2 regions of the Leptolyngbya sp. CCY15150 genome follow, and region 2 is predicted to be linked to the other one. Evidence: riboswitches for the same ligand, from Rfam matches in the RefSeq annotation. Region 2 holds a riboswitch; the other holds the start of a gene.

Region 1 (9,773 bases), on a different contig from region 2:
GAAAGCGGAAGAATTCCACGCCGTGGTTAAGTCAGGCCGCACCCACCTGCAAGATGCCGTACCCGTGCGCTTGGGCGAAACCTTCAAAGCCTGGGCCCAGATTCTCACCGATCATTTCAACCGCCTAGAAGCCGCTGCCCAAGACCTGACTATTCTGGGGATTGGGGGCAGCGCCGCCGGTACGGGGTTGAACACCCATCCCCAATACCGCTATCGCGTCACTCAACTGCTCAGCGACTTGATGGGCCAGCCCCTGAAACCCGCCCCCCATCTGATGGCAGCCATGCAAAGTATGGCCCCGTTTGTGGCGGTGTCTGGAGCTTTGCGGAACCTGGCGCAGGATTGCGTCAAGATCTCCCACGACCTACGCTTGATGGATTCTGGCCCCAAAACCGGTCTTAAGGAAATCCAACTGCCGCCGGTGCAGCCTGGTTCTTCGATTATGCCGGGTAAATATAACCCTGTGATGGCAGAAATGACCTCTATGGTCTGCTTCCAGGTGATGGGCTACGACAGTGCGATCGCTCTGGCCGCCCAAGCCGGACAACTGGAACTCAACGTGATGATGCCGCTGATTGCCTACGATCTCATCCACAGCATCGAAATCCTTGGCAACACCCTGGCCGCCCTCACCCATCGCTGCATCCGAGGCATTGTCGCCCAGAGCGATCGCTGCCATGACTATGCCGAGGGCAGCCTAGCGCTGGTGACGGCGCTGAATCCCCATATTGGTTATCTGAATGCAGCAGCGATCGCTAAGGAATCGCTCGAAACGGGTAAATCCCTGCGGCAACTGGTGCTGGAGAAGCAGTTGATGAGTCCCGAGGATCTGGCCCAGGTGCTCGATCTGGACACCATGAGCTTGCCGCCCAAACCGTCTATCTGAGCGCGGGTTTCAACACAATGAGGGTGTAGAATGCTGTTAGGTGAAGCCGTAACGCACTGTCCTGCAAAGCTTTGAGGCAGGCGCGATCGCTTGAGCATCCTACACATCTAGATAAATCGCGGTGTATGGTGCTGTTCAGCGAAGCCGTAATAGACTGTTTTGTAAGGCTTTGATGCGTTACGCTGGCGCTCACGCATTCTACAGGTCAATTGCGATGTATCGATCTATAGAAAAGGGCCAGAGCCAGGACTATATCCTGTACCTAACCCTTTAACCAGATTGGATATGACGAGATAACGCCTAGGAAACGGCGACTTTCTCCTGGGCTAGGAACTGCTCTAGCTGGTCTAGGGCTTCGGCATCAACCTTAGTTTGCATGGGGCAGAATTTGGGCCCACACATGGAGCAAAATTCCGCTGTTTTATAGATATCGGCGGGTAGGGTTTCGTCGTGATATTCCCGAGCGCGATCGGGGTCGAGGGAGAGTTCAAACTGGCGGTTCCAGTCAAAGTTGTAGCGCGCATGGGATAGGGCATCATCGCGATCGCGGGCCCCTGGTCGATGGCGAGCGACGTCGGCGGCATGGGCGGCAATTTTGTAGGCAATCAGGCCATTGCGCACATCCTCCGCATTGGGCAAACCCAGATGTTCCTTGGGTGTCACGTAGCAGAGCATGGCGGTACCATACCAACCAGCCATGGCGGCTCCAATGGCGGAGGTGATATGGTCATAGCCCGGTGCGATATCGGTCACCAGCGGGCCTAGGACATAAAACGGCGCTTCGGAGCATTCCTCCATTTGTTTGCGCACATTAAACTCAATTTGATCCATAGGCACATGCCCTGGCCCCTCCACCATGACCTGCACATCCTGAGCCCAGGCGCGGCGGGTGAGGTCGCCTAGGGTTTTCAGCTCGGCTAGCTGGGCCGCATCGGAGGCATCATGCAGGCAGCCTGGCCGCAGGGAATCGCCTAGACTGAAGGACACATCATAGCGTTTGAAGATTTCGATGATGTCATCAAAGTGGCTATAGAGAGGATTTTGCCGATGGTGGTGCAGCATCCAGCGGGCAATGATGCCGCCGCCCCGCGATACGATGCCGGTAATCCGGTTTTTCACCAAGGGCAAATGCTCGATCAAAATGCCGGCATGGATGGTCATATAGTCCACGCCTTGCTGAGCATGTTTTTCGATGATGTGCAGAAAATCATCGGGGGTGAGCTGTTCGATCGCGCCATGCACCGACTCTAGAGCCTGGTAAATGGGCACCGTGCCGATGGGAATGGGTGAGGCTTGGATGATGGCGGTGCGAATCGCATCCAAGTCACCGCCGCCGGTGGATAGATCCATCAACGTATCTGCACCATATTTGACAGCTAACTGTAGCTTGGCTACTTCTTCATCCAAGTTGGATGAGTTGGGTGACGCGCCGATATTGGCATTGACCTTGCAGGTGGCGGCGATGCCGATACCCATGGGTTCCAGATTGGCATGGTTGATGTTGGCGGGAATAATCATCCGCCCCCGCGCCACTTCAGCTTGAATGAGTTCCGGGGATAGGTTTTCCCGTTGCGCCACATAGCGCATTTCTTCGGTCAAGATGCCCTGCCGAGCATAGTGCATCTGCGTCACGATCGGCTGACCGCGACGAGGGCTAACCCACGATTCACGCATATTTAATTCCTCAGATAGTCGCTTCCCTCCGCCGGTATGAGCCGGACTCAGGTTCTCAGGGTATATTCTCAGCCCGGTTTCCCAGACACCCCTAGCGGTTGTGGATTTAATCTACCATGTCGTGCCCTAGGTCAACAAGGTCGTTACAAAATGATGGCGATCGCAACACTGATTGATGAACCCGGCTGGATGGCAGGGGTGAACAAGCGATCGCTTGGGGTTGGGGCTAGCAGTCTGTTGTTATGGATTTATAGCTTTTATAGTGGTTATTACGTAGAGAGTTGGGGGAATGATAACAGTGTAGTGTTGTAAAGTTTTGGAGAACTTGTTTGTCCCTATCAGCCTTTTTATGCGCGCATGTTTAGCCCATTGATAACCTATTCATCCTGATGGCCATCTATCAGGATCATCTACCTGTGTGATCTTCAATCGTCACTGACATCGGGGTAATCAACCATGACAGACATCTTTCTCTCCTACTGTCGTCGCAACAAAGAGTTTGCGGTTAGGCTGCACCATTATCTTATTCAGTCGGGCAAGACTGTGTGGGTAGACTGGAACGATATTCCACCCAATGCCGACTGGCGGTTAGAAATTGAGGAAGGTATCCAGAAAACCCATACGGTCATTTTTATATTAAGTCCAGAATGGTTGGCATCCTATGAATGCAATGTGGAGTTAGACAAGTCCGTTGCTCTGAATAAGCGATTGCTGCCTATTGTTTGCCAGGATGTGCAATACAAGGATGTTTCTCCGACTTTAGCGGCACTCAACTGGATCTTTTTTCGAGAGACGGATGATTTTGAAACAGCCTATCAAGCGCTGCTCACGGCCTTAGATACAGATCTAGACCATGTAAAATACCACACCAAATTATTGGCGCGATCGCTGGAATGGGATAAGCGCGATCGCGACCCTAGTTTTCTGCTTCAGGGATCGCTGTTGACCGAGGCGGAAATGTGGCTGACCACGTCCCAGGGAAAAAATCCTTTACCCACCCAGCTTCAGTCTGAATATGTGGTCACCAGCAGCCAAAAGCGATCGCAACGGCAGCGGATTACGATTATCGGCGCAACGGTGGGCTTTGTAATTGCCTGTGGATTAGCGATGACTGCCTTTGTGCAGTATCAAGTGGCGGAGCGAGAACGACGTTTCGTGGAAGAACTGCAAACGGCGACGCTGAGTGAAACGGCTAGGGCAACGTTTGCAACCCATGATCAACTCCGAGGCTTATTGGCTAGCGCCAAGGCCAATATCCATCTAGCTGAGCTGGGATGGATCACCTCAGATAACCCTATGCATCAAAGCACGGAAGATAATCTCAGATATCTATTTCAGTTGATAACTGAACAAAATCGCATGGAAGACCATGTTGACCTGATCACAAACCTGCATGTGAGACCGGATGGACAAATGGTTTCGTCTACGAGTGCAGATAACACCATCAAGCTCTGGCGTCCGGATGGCAGTTTGGTGGCAACCCTTGAGGGACATGAGGGAACGGTATGGACAGCCATTTTTTCCCGCGATGGGCAGCGGCTGGCTTCGTCTAGTGATGATGGAACGGTGAAAATCTGGAGCGTTGATGGTACTTTACTGAATACCCTGACCTATGATGCGCCCCTATGGAGTGTGGATTTCAATGCAGCTGGCGATACCTTAGCGATCGCTTCCGCCGATTCAACCATTCGCTTAGTTGACCTAGAAGGGAATGAGCTACGACGATGGTCTGTTGGGCAAGATAAGGTGTTTAGTATTCGCTTTTCACCCGATGGCCAGCAACTTATCTCTGGTAGTGGCGATAAAATTGCGCGCCTTTGGAACTTAGACGGATCGTTATTGCAGTCCTTTGAAGGGCATGAAGGCGAAATCTGGGCCGTACGCTTCTCGCCGGATGGGAAACGCATTGCAACTGCCAGCGCTGACGATACCTTACGGCTCTGGGATATTCAGGGCAATCTCTTGAGAGTTCTGGAAGGGCATACCTCTGGAGTGATCAGTGCAAATTTCAGTCCCGATGGCCAGCGCTTAGTCTCGGCTAGTGCCGATCATACGGTGCGAGTTTGGTCTACAGAAACGGGCCTGCTGATCGACACCTTCCGCCATTTGGATATTGCTTCTGGAGCGGCATTTTTTGATCGAGATACCGTTGTGTCAGGTAGCTACGATAAAACACTGCGGGTCTGGAATATTGCTGGAGAATTGCACCAAAATATTCAAGGGCATGATCGGCGGGTGCTCAGCGTTGCGGTCAGCGGAGATGGGGAGGCGATCGCTTCCACCAGCACCGATACCACCATCCAAATCTGGCGACGGAATAATCAGAACTTTTTTACCCAAGAGCTAACCATCACTCAACCTCAAGGCATTCCTAATGCGGTGAGCTTGGATGCGACCGGTGATTTGATTGTAGTCGGTGGTTCTGACGGTCAACTTTATCTATGGAATCGCCAAGGTGACCTCCTGCGCACCGTGAATGCCGATACTCAAGAGGTGCTGAGCGTTCATATCTCTCCTGATGGTCAATGGATTGCCTCCGCAGGAGATGATAAGATTATTCGGATATGGACGAGGCAGGGAGAGTTGGTGCGAGAGCTATCAGGACATCGAGAAGGGGTGCGTACGGTAACCTTTTCGCCCGATAGTCAATACCTAGCCTCTGCTAGTAGCGATAATACGGCGCGGATCTGGACGCTGGAAGGAGAGTTAGTTCATACCCTGGAAGGCCATCAGGCAGGTGTCTATAGCGTATCCTTTTCGCCCGATGGCCAGCGCCTAGCCTCGGGAAGTATGGATAATACCGTCATTCTTTGGTCGATGAAGGGCGAACTGTTGGAACAGTTTACGGCCCATCGTTCAGGGGTGACATCGGTTAGCTTTAGCCCTTCCGGTGAGATGTTAGCATCTGGCAGTTTTGATAATACGGTAAAGCTTTGGTCTCCAGATGGTACCTTATTGCAAACCCTAGAGGGACATCAGCAACGGGTGGCAGCGATCGCGTTTAATCCTGATGGTGATCGTCTGATCTCGGGTGCCGCCGACCGGGTGGTGAAGGTTTGGGATGTGACGGCAATCCCCGCCACTCCCCTGACCCGCACCGAGTTAATCGACCAAAGCTGTCAGTGGTTAAGTGACTACCTGCGCCACAACCGTCATGTTTTAGAGAGCGATCGCTCCCTTTGCTCTGGTCGTGCCGGCGTTGCTGAATGAGGCTATGACCTTGGCATGTGAGCCATCAAGGTTCTGTGAGCGTCTCGCTCCTCCATAAGTATGAGTTGCCATTGAAGTCCTTGGGGTCTTCATGGTATGGGTATGGGGGGCAAACCGGGGAATGGGTGGCGATCGCCCTAGATCTTGCTACGATTAGGTACCTCATGGTGATGACCCGCGTTTTCGTCGGCGTGACGTTCCTACTATCCTGCAAAGAAAACTATGGTGACTGAGCCGCTTGTGTTGTGTTTGGGCGAAGTGCTGTTTGACCGGATTGCAGACCAGCCCGGTTTGGCGGTGGATGAGGTGGTGTCTTGGACGCCCTATCCGGGAGGGGCTCCGGCCAATGTGGCTTGTGCGCTGGTGAAACTGGGGACGGCGGCAGGATTTGTGGGCTGTGTGGGAGAAGATGAGCCGGGGCAAATCTTGGTGGAACTGCTGCGCACCACCGGAGTGAATGGGGTGGGCATTCAGCGCCATGGTACAGCTCCCACCCGTGAGGTCTATGTGGTGCGTTCCCTAGAGGGCGATCGCCAGTTTGCAGGCTTTGGCGATCGCGATACGACAGTCTTTGCCGATACGCGCCTACAGGCAGATTTGTTGCCCGGTGCCTTGTTTGATGCCGCAGAAATCTTGGTGCTAGGCACCTTGGAGTTGGCCTATCCCACCACGCGCCAGGCGATTGATCGGGCCCTAGATTTTGCCGACGATCGCTTCCTCAAGGTGATGATAGACGTGAACTGGCGGCCGATGTTTTGGCCCGATCCTAGGCAAGCCAAGTCGTTGATTCGCCAGTATCTTGAACGGGCCGACTTTCTAAAGCTCTCGGATGATGAAGCTCTGTGGCTGTTTAACACTGTAGAACCAGCGGCGATCGCCCATCTGCTGGGGCATGTGGAAGGGGTCTTGGTGACCGCCGGGGAAAAGGGCTGCACCTATTACCTGGGTGACCATGAAGGCAAGCTGCCCGCTTTCTCCTTGGATGTGGAGGACACCACCGGCGCGGGCGATAGCTTCTTGGCCGGGTTCATTCATCAACTGTGTCAGCGGGGCATGGATGCCCTCAAAGATGCAGATCAGGTGCGGCAGATGGTCACCTATGCCAGTGCGGTGGGTGCCTTGACGACGTTGAGAGCGGGCGCGATCGCTGCCCAACCGACGGCGGCTGAGGTGGCAGCATTTCTCTATTTACAGGATCAGTCTTAGGAAGATGGGGAGTGTAGTCTATGGGCACGGAAATTGAGCGTAAGTTTTTGGTAATTGGCGACGACTGGCGATCGCTCGGTCAGGGAACCGTCTATCGTCAAGGCTATATCGTGTCGGATCAGGGGCGCACGGTGCGGGTGCGAGTGGCGGGCGATCGCAGTTACCTAACTCTGAAGGGGCCGACCGTGGGGCTAAGTCGGGCAGAATTTGAGTATGAAATTCCGCGCACCGATGCGGATGATATTATGCGCTTGCTCTGTTCATCGCCGATGATCGAAAAGGTTCGCTACCGAATTGCGATCGCTGACCTGGTATGGGAGGTGGATGAATTTAACGGTGATAATGCAGGTCTCATTATCGCTGAGGTGGAACTCCACGATGAACATCAGGCGATTGACCTGCCGCCCTGGATTGGCCAAGACGTATCCGGTGATCCGCGCTATTTTAATGCTTATCTAGCTCAACATCCCTTTAGCCAATGGTCAACTTCTGGAGACTAGACGATGATGGCACCTCTTGATCTAACCTCTGCTCTAAAGGAATGGCATGTGGCGGTACAGGCGCTCACCCAGGGCGACACCATTCTGCTCTTGCGCAAGGGCGGCATTCGCGAAACCCAGGGAGAGTTCACTATTCCCCATCGGCAGGTGTGGTTATTTCCAACCTACGAGCACCAGAAACCTGCTTTGCTGAAGCCTGTGTATGCCCATCAGGTGCAGCCGGTGGAATCGGGATGGCATCCCCAAAACGTCACCCTCACAGGCTGGGCGCAGATTACCGATGTTCTATCCTTACCCAAAGCGATCGCCCTCCAGCCTCTACTGCCGTTTCATATCTGGAATGAGACGTTCGTGAGCGATCGCCTGAACTGGAAGCCGCGATCGCCTCTGTTGGGTCTATTGCTGCGGGTTCATCGATTATCTACGCCTCATACGCTAACCTACGATAGCAGCTATGGCGGTTGTCGGTCATGGATTGATCTACAAACCTCTCTCTCAACAGAAGGATCGGCAGCCGTTCTGTCCAATGGTGAGTATCAGCAGCGGGTTGATCATATTCGAGAGATTGTTGCATCAGCTAAGCCCGACGCGATCGCCTCTGAGCCCTAACTATGGTTGGCTGAGGGATGATTGACCCATGAGGGTAAATGCCGCCCAGTCGCGGGAGCTAGGATAGGTTTCCATTGTGGTTAACATCGCTTGGCGCAGAGCCTGAGCTGAGTCTGGTGTTTCAGCCAGGTGTCGGTAAAACTCTGTCATCAGGAGAGTGGTAGAATCATCGGGCACTGCCCATAGTGAGACAAGAACGCTATTGGCTCCAGCCGCCATAAAGGATCGAGATAACCCTAAAACTCCATCACCCGTAATCCGCCCTCGTCCTGTATCACAGGCGCTCAGGACAACCAGATCCGCAGATAAGCGTAGCTCTAAGATTTCTCCAGCGGTGAGTAAGCCATTGTCGCTCCTGGATGGGGCAAGGGCGATCGCTCCCGGCAACCCTACTTCGCCTAAATCATCGAGAAGACCGTGAGTGGCAAGATGGATCACCTGTGCCTCTCCCATCTGCTGCACAACTCGCGATTCGGTAGCTTCTGCTCCTAGGAGAGGATCGGTATCGAGAAAAGCGGCAATTTCAATCGCTTCCTGCTCAGCATTGGGCAGCGGCGAGAGGGGCAGCGGTGGTTGTCCAACGCTAGGCATCTGGGGATTGCCGACAATCAGAGAGGTTGGGGAAATAGGTCGCGACTGGGTGAGCGCTAACACCTGGATCGATGGCGCGGTGGTCACCGTATGCCGTTCAATCAGATAACGTCCATCCTCGTCTTGCAGGGCAGCAAAGGGTAACAGAAACAGGGAATCATGGGGAATAATAATGACATGGCTGGTCGGATCATCAGGTAAAAATGACGCAATGGGATCAATCAATAAACGATGAAACGACTGCAGTTGTGGATTCTGGCGTCGAGTCGGAGATGTAGGAGATGGCGGCGATTCAACAGCCTGTATCGGCAAGGTGAATTCGGGCAAGTCCGCTGGTTCTAGAATGCCGCTCCGGGTTTGCTGGACTAGAGATGTCCATTGAGGATCTTGGCGTCCCCGTCCCAGGGCGGCAGCAACCCGAGTTTCTTCTGCGGCCATGTTTAGGGTCAGATCGCTGGAATTGAACTGCACCAGTTGAAACTGGATTTCACCAGTGGGTTGAATCACCCAAATAGCCAACTCCGCTGATGAAAGAATGGAATATTGAATGATCGTGGCCTGCTGTTGACGAGCGATCGCTTGTATATCCGATAAACTGGGCGGCGGCACCTGTAGGGAAGCGGCGATCGCTGGCGATTGACGATTTGCCACCAGTTCGATGAACGTTCGGGCCCGCCCCCGCTCCGACATTTCCAGGGCATCATCATAGCGGTTGAGGCGAATCAGCGCCCGCTGGAGCAACTGATAGGTGGACACTTGGGTTTCAAATAATGACACCTGATCCTCATCCTGCAGCCCCGGACGCATGGACTCCCACACTTCAACGGCATCCTTCAAATACACCACAGATTGTTCATAGTCTGCTTGGTTGAAGTAAAAAGCACCCAGATAATCTAGCGCCAACCCCTGACGGCGCAGATCGCCCGTTTCCACAGCCAACTGCAAGCTTTGCTCGTAGTAAGATAAAGCCTGATTGGATTGACCTAGCTGTTCCGCCATTTGCCCTAGATTACCCAAAGCCATAACCTGTCCATGGCGATCGCCCAAGGTTTGGGATAGCTCTAGACTTTGTTGATAGGCTTGGATAGCCAGATCAT
Region 2 (9,773 bases):
ATCCATCGAGCTTGGGACAGGTATGCGTGAAAGGGGCGACGGTGGCGGAATCGTTGGATTGCGATCGCTTGCTCTACCCGATGATGCGCGAATCTCTGGATCAGCCATTCCGGCGCGTCAGTTGGGATGATGCTTACCAGCGAATTGTCGATCATATCCAAACCCTGCAGCGCACGGTCGGCAGTGATGCGATCTGTATGTATGGGTCGGGACAGTTCCACACGGAGGACTACTACACGGCCCAGAAGCTGATCAAAGGCTGTTTGGGTACCAATAATTTTGATGCTAATTCGCGACTCTGTATGTCCTCGGCTGTGGCGGGCTATACCTATAGTTTGGGCTCGGATGGCCCGCCCTGTTGCTATGAGGATTTAGAGGAAACCGACTGTGCGTTTCTGATCGGCACCAACACCGCCGAATGCCACCCGATTGTGTTCAACCGTCTGCGCAAGCACCACAAGCGCAACAAGCATGTCAAGCTGATTGTGGTCGATCCGCGCCGCACTCCCACCGCCGAGGCAGCGGATCTGCACCTAGCCATTCGCCCCGGCACTGATATTGACCTGATGCATGGCATTGCCCATCTGCTGCTGCAGCGCGGCGATTTAGACGTACCGTTTATCGATGAATGCACCAGCGGCTTTTCCCAGTATGCCGACGTACTGCGCCATTATCCGCCCGAGCGCGTAGCCGCCACCTGCGGTATTCCTTTGGACGATCTCCAGCAAGCGGCTGATTACTGGGGGCAGGCGAAACGGGTGCTGTCGCTCTGGTCAATGGGGCTCAACCAGTATGCCGAAGGCACGGCTAAGGTGTGCAGCCTGATTAATCTACACCTGATGACCGGCAATATTGGCAAGCCGGGCACCGGCCCCTTCTCGCTAACGGGGCAGCCCAACGCTATGGGGGGGCGCGAAGCCGGTGGCCTATCGCACCTGTTGCCAGGCTACCGCTCGGTGAAAAATCCCGACCATCGCCGCCAGGTTGAACAGCATTGGCAGGTGCCGGAAGGGCAGATATCTCCCACACCGGGCCGTTCCGCCTGGGAGATGATTCGCGGCCTGGAAAGCGGCGCGGTGAAGATGCTCTGGGTTGCGGCGACCAACCTGGCCGTGAGTATGCCCGACCTGCAGCGCACCCATGCCGCCTTGAAGCGATCGCCCTTCACGGTCTATCAAGATGCCTACTATCCCACGGAAACGGCAGCCTACGCCCATGTGCTCCTACCGGCGGCCCAGTGGGGCGAAAAAACGGGCACCATGACCAACTCCGAGCGACGGGTCACCCTTTGTTCTGCTGTACGTTTGCCGGTGGGTGAAGCCAAGGCTGATTGGGAAATTTTTGCCGAGGTGGGTCGCCGTCTAGGATTTGAGCAGCAGTTTTCTGCGACTACGTCGTCCGAGGTGTATGCCGAGTTTGTGCAACTCACCGGCGATCGCCTCTGTGATATGACCGGCATCAGCCACGATCGCCTGCTGGAGCAAGGGCCCGTGCAATGGCCCTATTCCCAGCAATCCACCGACTGGCAGAAAAGCGATCGCCGCCTCTATACCGATCGGCATTTTCCCACCCCCGACGGTCGGGCCCGATTTGCGGCGGTTCATGCTCGCGGTCTGTCAGAACCCAGCGATCCTGACTATCCCCTCGTGCTCACCAACGGTCGCCTCTACGGCCATTGGCATACCCAGACCCGCACCGGTCGGATTGCGAAAACCGCCGCCATGCACCCGGCTCCGTTCCTAGAAATTCACCCCAAAGATGCAGCTCCTTTCGATCTACAGGAAGGCGATTGGGTGGAGGTGCGATCGCGGCGCGGCTTGGTTCGCCTGCCGGTGACGATTACGAAAGCGATCGCCCCCGGTACGGTCTTCATGCCCATGCACTGGGGCGCAATCTGGGCCGATGATGCCGAGGTGAATGCCCTAACTCACGCGGCCCTCTGCCCCACCTCCCTGCAGCCAGAACTGAAGGCCTGTGCGGTGAACCTTATCCCTGTGCGTCTCGTGGAGGAGGCGATCGATCAGCAACGTATTCCCCAACCCTCACCGTTACTGAATTGCTGAGCTCCAGTCCGGCTCTGCACCCCCTGAACCTCTGATCCATTGGGTGCCCAATCTACTGTTTATGGCAGATGATGGGACGATGGATAAAATACTTATTGCTGACTCATCACAGCCCATGTTGTCCAATCTAGAGCATCCCTTCAAGGTGAATAGCGCCGCCCAAACTCCAAACCCCTCTCCTGAGGGGAGAAGGGCTAAGATCAGTGGGTGGTCTAATTTGGAAGAGCGCTAGCGGGAGATATGCTGCAACTCTTTTGTGATGGTGGGATATTCTGACGAACACTCGCCAGACTAGCTAACTATACTGATGAGAGAATTAGGGCTTAATCTCCTTGATATCGTCACCCATGGGACGATGACTCTATTAGTAATGGGGTTGACGCGGCCCGATGACCGAAAGGTTGAGACCATTGGTGAAAATATCCTCGGCAATCTTGATGCCCAGGGGCATTCCTCCAATATTTTGAGATGGATCGGGGTTGCCAGAACTATCGACGGCAAAGGCATCAAACATCCAATGCACACCGATATAAACTCGGCTGAGTCCATTTTCCACAATCATCTGCCATAGACCATCTGGAAAGCTGCGTACATGGCGAGGACGCACCGTACCTTGACTATCCGTGGTTATGCCATTGAATTCCTCGGAGACAAAGGTTAATCCATCAAACAGGTTGTCGCTACCGCAGCCGGTAGTGCCGTAGAATAATCGAGTCATCTGTAGCGCCGCTGCTCCAAAGGTAGCATGACCTGAGGGATAGGCAGGAAAGTTAGGCGTGAAATTGTTGGTGGGTGTGGGTGCATTGCTGCGAGGCGCGCCTAGGGGTAGCCATGATGGATCAGCATTCTCAGATAACTCACCGCTTTGCCCGGTGCCACTGGGGCCTAGGGAGCGATCGCCCTCTCGAATGCCCACAATAGGACGCCATAGGTCATGGATATATTTTTGATCCCAAGCTAAGATGCCGGCATCGCCCATAGCCACGTTCACCAAGGCAAAGAGCCGCGCATTTTGGTCTACAGTATTGCCGCGAGCGATCGCGACCTTACGAACAATCTGGTTATAGAGCCGAGGTGGAGTACCTAGCTCAGCTGCACCGTCGTAGCCCCAGTAGACACCAATCAGCGTTTCGTTCGGCGTGCGTGGTTCCAGATCATTGGGTAGAGTGCCCATCAAGTCTGGTGCAATACCCTTGCCCCGTACTTGCCGTAGGGCTTGGCGATAGTCATCACTGTCTAAGGCTGGGGGAGCGTCTAATTCGTGGCGATTGGTAACTGCAAAGCATCGGGATTCTGCACCGTAAAAGGGTGCATGGAAACCTTGGGTTAGGTTATCTGGATCCAGGCGATGGGCACCGGGGACTAACGATGCGGTGTAATTGGCATCGCTAGAGCTTGGATCCTCCTGCCGTTTTTCTAGAATCTTCTGGGCTACAAGGCGTCCATAATCATAGCCATCTTGCAGATTGTCGCCGCTTAGATCAGCCTGCGCTAATTTGGTGTCAAAAAAGGCTTTTTGGCTGGGAAATAATAGAGATAAGGTTGTGTGGGCAGCCATGGCAACCGCAGCATCGGCAGAAGCATTGGCCTGAGGCTTAGGCAAACCAGGTAGGTAGGGAGATAGATTGACGGGAGCATGGGGATTGCCGCGTACGCCAGCATAGGCATCATACATGGCTAAGTGGACAATGGCTAAGGCTCGTGAACTGAGCGTGGGGCCGGTTTGCTCCCCTGCTCCATTGGTGTGGCTGACACGATTGGCTTCAAGGGCAACGTCATTCCAATATAAAATTGGATCCATTGTAGTTCTCCTGGACATTAGTAAAGGGGGCGTTGATTCAAGACCACGAGGGCGGATGAGATGATGCAAAAACCGGCCCAGGTAAGCGGCGATCGCTGGTAGGTTGAGCATACGTACCTGGGCGATGTGAGGTGCTAACCGTGGACGACGGCGATCCTGTTGAACGATATGCAAGCTGCGACCTCCAGCAATCCTTGCCTGGACTCTTCAACGATAGAAACGCGACCTAGGGGTTGGCAGTACCCCCAGGGGTACTCTTTCGCTTCTGAAGGGACAGCCTGAACCTAGACAGCAAGAAACGGGTGGTGGAATTGTCCAGCCATCAGTACAGTGAGGGTGATAGAGAGCGGCACTAGACGACACTATGACCTCTTCAGCGGATACCAAGCTCAATCAGCAGGACACTTACGAACGCATCGCGGCGGCGATCGCGTTCCTGCGGCAACACCATGCCGAACAGCCTGACCTGAAGGCGATCGCTGCTCATCTACATCTCAGTGAATCTCACGTTCAGCGCTTATTCACCCAATGGGTTGGCATCAGTCCTAAACGATTTTTACAATATCTGACGGTGGGCTATGCTAAGTCAAAGATTCAGACCAGCAAAAATTTGCTAGATCTCACCCTTGATGCTGGCTTATCGAGTCCGGGACGCCTGCATGATTTATTTGTCAACCTAGAGGCTATGTCTCCTGGAGAATATAAGTCTGGCGGTCGTGGCTTGCAGATTCGCTATGGTATCCATGGGACACCGTTTGGTTACGCCTTAATTGCTCTCACCCATCGAGGGATATGTAATCTGATATTCTTAGAAGAGAGTGATGTAGATGCGGCCATATCGTATTTGCAGACAGAATGGCCAGCCGCAGAACTGATTCTGGATCCGGCAACGACGCAGGAGGTGAGCGATCGCATTTTTACCCCCCTTGCAACTCATCCTACGCCTTTGACGGCCCATGTGAAAGGCACCAATTTTCAGATTCAGGTCTGGCGATCGCTCCTGATGATTCCTCCGGGCGGCTTAGCAACCTATGGTGGGATGGCTAAGATCCTGGGTCGTCCTACCGCAGCAAGGGCAGTGGGGACAGCGATCGGGCGGAATCCTGTGGGCTATCTAATTCCTTGCCATCGAGTGATTCGTGAGTCGGGAGACTTAGGTGGCTATCGGTGGGGGCTGGAGCGCAAGGCGGCATTGCTGGGCTGGGAAGCTAGCCGCCTGTGATGATGATGCAAGCTGCAGTTGTTGCGATCGCTGCTCCAGCTACTGTGGACGCAGGCGGAACGCTATGGCTTGATAGATACTATCGCTGTTCGGCGACCTGTGAGGCGATGAAACCGCAGAATAGAAATTAGACCAGCAACTGCAACGCCGATTGACTGCCCAATCCATAATCCCACTCCTTCAAATCCTAGGATAAACCCAAGACCATAGCCGCTTGTGAGACCCACACCCCAAAAAGCTAGACCGCTGATCAGCATAGGAATACGGGTGTCTTGAAGTCCATGGAGCGCTCCCATGGCTACGCGCTGGATGCCGTCTAACAGTTGGGCGATGGATGAAACAAATAACATCGGTATCGCTAAGGCGAGAACCCGAGCATTATCTGGATGATCGATGTCGATATAGATGCCAATCACCTGCCGACGATAGATCACTAAAGCGATCGCTGTGACGAACATAAATAATCCGGCAATCACCATACCAACATAGCCCGCTCGGCGCACGCCCTTCATATCCTTCTGCCCCAGCCACTGACCTACACGGGCTGTCACGGCGTAGGACATTCCTAGGGGAACCATGAAGATAATATACATGGTTTGGTAGACGGTTTGATGGGCGGCAAGGATATCGGTTCCTAGGATACCCATGAGGAAGGTGACGGTGGCAAATAAGCCATATTCTAGAGCAATGGTGATGGCGATCGCTCCTCCTATGGTGGTTAGCTTCTGGAGAATTTTGAGGTTGACGTGATGGAAGTTTTGCAGAAATCGATAGTTTTTGAGCTGCGGATGCTTGAGAGTATAGATGAGAAATAGGATAAACATAAACCAAAAGCTAAGCCCACTGGAAAGCCCTAGTCCAGCTAATTCCATGCGGGGAAAGCCAAGTTTACCAAACCCCAGCACATAATTACCCGTAATATTGACCAGGGTGCCGATGATCACAATAATGATCACAACATTGGCTTGGGACAGGGCTGACGCATAGCCTCGCAGCATAGCAAAGCCCAACGCTGGAAAAATTCCCCAGACAATAAACCTGAAGTAGGGAGCAGCACGGGTGGCGATCGCTTCCGGTTGTCCAAGGGCCAGCAAACCTGCATCCAAGTGACTGATGATTATCATTAAGGGCAGGGTGAGGATGATGGCCAGCCACAGTCCTTGGCGAGCAATATGTTCGACTCGTGCTGGTTGTCCGGCTCCATAGGCCTCGGCAACTAGGGGACTGACTGCCATCACGATACCGCTGACCGTCGTTAGGCAAAACTGGAACATGGTGGATGCCAGCCCTCCCGCTGCAAGGCTTTCGGTGCCTAAACGCCCCATCATGATCGTATCCACCAGACCAACCGTGGCCTGGGCGACCTGGGCACTGGCTAGCGGAATAGCCAGCATGAAAAATCCTCCTATATCCTTGCCAAGGGGCGATTGTTTGACTGCGTTAGCGATCATGTCCTAGCTCATGCTACAAAATGTATCAATGTCTTACACTCTAGTGAACATTGGCGACATTAGACGACCCTTGCTGTCTAAAGTGCTTGTCCATAATGCTGACACCAAAACAGGAGGCGATCGCCTTAGTAGAAATTGAGGATTATCCTGTAGCTATGGCTTACACTCTGCGCTATGGCCCTAGTCAGGCAAACCTAGATCGGGACTGGGGCTGCTGAACATACCCAACCACCACGGAACGAGAAAGACTAGGCCGCTGGCGGTGAATAATAGTCCCAAAACAAGCGGGACATAGGTGGCTCGGTTGACCCCCGGATGCAGCAAGGCCTTCTCAGGATCATGGGGATCGTAGTAAACATCGATGGGTTGACCCAGCTTGTAGTCCTGTCGGGCGGCGTTTCTAGCCTCTTCCCTTTGGCCATAATAGCGTGAACTTGCATTGACGCCCGTCCCCAAAGAATAGCGATCGCTTGTGTAGTCCTGTCCCTCAACGTGATAGGTATATCGAATGGTGTAGTGGTATTGTTTGCGTGCCGTTGCTCCTTGACCAGAAAGGCGACCAACCACCTGAATGCTGTTTACCTTACCCTGCACCGATGGCCAATCTTGACTAAGACGGGCTTCTTTCAAGAAAAAAATGCCGAATCCAAGGAGCGTAACACCGAGCAGCGTAATGCCCCCAAACGTACCAGGGATGATCCAGGCATCACTCATGGTTGATTCTCTCCCGCCGGTATGGTTGTCATAGTATTCTCAGTCTTAAATAGGTTTTTGTTGAATCATAGCCCAGTAGGTATCGGGCCCGGCTGGCACCTGAAAGGAAATATCCCGCAGTTCCAGGATCTGAAAACCCGTGCGCTGAATTAGCGATCGCCACGCACTTTTGCCTAGGGTACTGTAGTGATTTTGATTATCCTGATGACGACAGCTTGTATCAGGAGCTGGGACTTCAATATAGAGATAGGCACCGGGTTTCATCACCCGAAAGATTTCGCTCAGGGTGAAATAAGGAAAAATGCTGTGCTCTAGGCAATGACGGCACCAGATAAAATCAAAGGTGGCATCGGGAAAGTCTAGGAACGATTGATCCATCTCATAGACCTCGTACCCTTTGTCTTGACAAACGGCGACATCTTTAGGGTTCAGCGTAATGCCGACAGGTTTGAGATTTCGCTGTAAAAATAGCTCTAGCGCCACCCCTTGACCACAGCCAATATCCAGTACCGCTGCCCCGTCGGGTAAGGTGTATTGGCTGAATACTTCATCAATCATCCGCTGGGTGATCGCCGTATGTAGCCCACTGGGCGGTTCTGGATAGGTATCCGACTTAATTTTGTCGAAAAACTGCTCTAGCTTTTCAATGTCCGAGGGGTTTAGCTTCATGGTTTCTGAATCAGGCAGCACATCTAGGGTAGCTGACATAGATGTCGGGGTGGGGTGACAACGTAAATCTGGGGGCGATCGCCCTTCAATGGTACGATACTATCCAAGAAGCTAGGGGTGCCTAGGGCGCAAGTCCGGGCTGAGATTACACCCTCAGAACCTGAGTCTGGGTAATACCAGCGGAGGGAAGTGTGGATTGTGATGGTTTGTAACGTCAACCGTGTCGTCGGTGGTTCATGACGTCACCGGTAGACAGCCTAGAACAGCGACCCAGTCTCTAGACAGGGTGGGTGCATTCCACGTTGTAGCCCTCATCCTAAATCCCCAGAGCGGGAGAGGGACTTTGAATCCAGCTCTCCTTTTCTCTTTTTGGGAGAAGGGGTTGGGGGATGAGGGCCAACAGGTACCCCTAGCGTCCTGTTGTGTCGTTTTTGAGAGGGTTCGTGGGATGTCCATTGGGGCGATCGCACTGGTCGTTACGCTGGTGACGACGGCGGTTTTTTCGTTAATTGGCATTGTTAATGCCAGTCGGCACCGCATTAATTTGGAAGACTATATGGTGAGCCGCAATCGCTTTGGCGGTTGGATGGCCTTTGCGACGGTGGTCGCGTCCACCATGGGCGCATGGATTTTGTTCAGCCCCCCCGAGGTGGGAGCCACTAGCGGCGTAGCGGGGATTGCCGGCTATTGTATTGGGCAGGCTGTCCCGTCGATTGGCTTCGTGTGGATTGGGCCGCGCATCCGCCAGCTCATGCCCCAAGGCCATTCGCTGAATGAATATGTGCTCCACCGTTTTGGCAATGCCATGTATGCCCTAACGCTGCTGATCATTGCCTTTTATATGCTGGTCTACCTGGTGGCAGAATTAACAGCGATCGCCAAGGCGGTGAATATCCTGGCTGATGTACCGCTGGGATGGACAGCCTTGGTGGTGATCACCGCCACCTTTGTCTACACCACCTATGGCGGGCTAGGAGCCACCATTTTCACCGATGCTATTCAGTTTGTGATCATCACGCCCTTGCTGTTGATTGTGCTGGCGATCGCGGTGGGCAACCTCGGCGGCATCACAGCAGCGTTAGAACCAGTGCGCCTCAATGCTCCAGAACTGTTGAGCTTCAGCAACGGCCCAGCCATCAAGTTTGGTCTGACTTTGGTGATTGCCATCATCTCTGCGGAAATGTTTAACCAAGGTAACTGGCAACGTATCTATGCCTGTCGCACCGACAATACCGTGCGGCGATCGTTTTTGGCATCAGGGCTGGTGATCTTACCCATGCTTTGCATTTCAGGGTTGCTGGGCATCTTGGCCATGCATTTTGGCTTCAACAGCGACATTGCCTTCTTCTCCCTGCTGCAGGAGTTAGCAATTCCTATCTGGGCGATCGCCCTCGTGCTGATCTTAGCCTTAGCCTTGGTGATGAGCAGTCTCGATAGCTTACTGAATGGCCTCATCAGCGTATTGATTCTGGATCTACGGCGGCTGTTGCCCCAAAGCAATGAGAATGGCCTACTGCGCCTCTCGCGGATTTTGACCGTAGCCATTAGTATTCCCGTCATTTTGGTGGCTGCCCAGGGCTATAACGTGCTTTATTTATTCCTGCTCGCCGATTTGGTCTGTGCTGGAGCCTTGTTCCCAGTCTTGTATGGTCTCTATAACCGCAGGATTAATGGGATGACTGCCTTGGTGAGCAGCGTGGCGGGAATTGGCGTGGGTGCTATCTTTTTCCCGAAACCCGACTTTAGCCCTTGGAACAATGTGCCTTTTGCCGGTGACTTGCTTGTCAGTTTCTCAGCACCGATTGTGGTCTCTGTGGCTGTGGTGTTGATCTGGAATGCGATCGCCCCTCAAT

What was found. A riboswitch is a leader RNA that binds a small molecule or an ion and turns the genes downstream of it on or off. The one in region 2 is predicted to bind thiamine pyrophosphate.
Region 1: another riboswitch for thiamine pyrophosphate. It lies ahead of thiC (phosphomethylpyrimidine synthase); the one in region 2 lies ahead of JUJ53_RS06005 (Na+/proline symporter).

What each region holds. Positions count from the first base shown of each region.
Region 1 is NZ_JACSWB010000218.1:114,771-124,543, forward strand. It holds gene JUJ53_RS17800 (aspartate ammonia-lyase) at 1-886, shown strand, start outside; gene thiC (phosphomethylpyrimidine synthase) at 1,187-2,560, opposite strand; TPP riboswitch at 2,567-2,663, opposite strand; gene JUJ53_RS17810 (TIR domain-containing protein) at 3,017-5,770, shown strand; gene JUJ53_RS17815 (hypothetical protein) at 5,806-6,003, shown strand; gene JUJ53_RS17820 (carbohydrate kinase) at 5,996-6,976, shown strand; gene JUJ53_RS17825 (CYTH domain-containing protein) at 6,997-7,476, shown strand; gene JUJ53_RS17830 (DUF1802 family protein) at 7,480-8,085, shown strand; gene JUJ53_RS17835 (CHAT domain-containing protein) at 8,086-9,773, opposite strand, start outside.
Region 2 is NZ_JACSWB010000147.1:94,470-104,242, forward strand. It holds gene JUJ53_RS05975 (nitrate reductase) at 1-2,063, shown strand, start outside; gene JUJ53_RS05980 (vanadium-dependent haloperoxidase) at 2,428-3,864, opposite strand; gene JUJ53_RS05985 (methylated-DNA--[protein]-cysteine S-methyltransferase) at 4,229-5,086, shown strand; gene JUJ53_RS05990 (MATE family efflux transporter) at 5,149-6,480, opposite strand; gene JUJ53_RS05995 (DUF3592 domain-containing protein) at 6,718-7,251, opposite strand; gene JUJ53_RS06000 (class I SAM-dependent methyltransferase) at 7,297-7,959, opposite strand; TPP riboswitch at 8,024-8,125, shown strand; gene JUJ53_RS06005 (Na+/proline symporter) at 8,369-9,773, shown strand, end outside.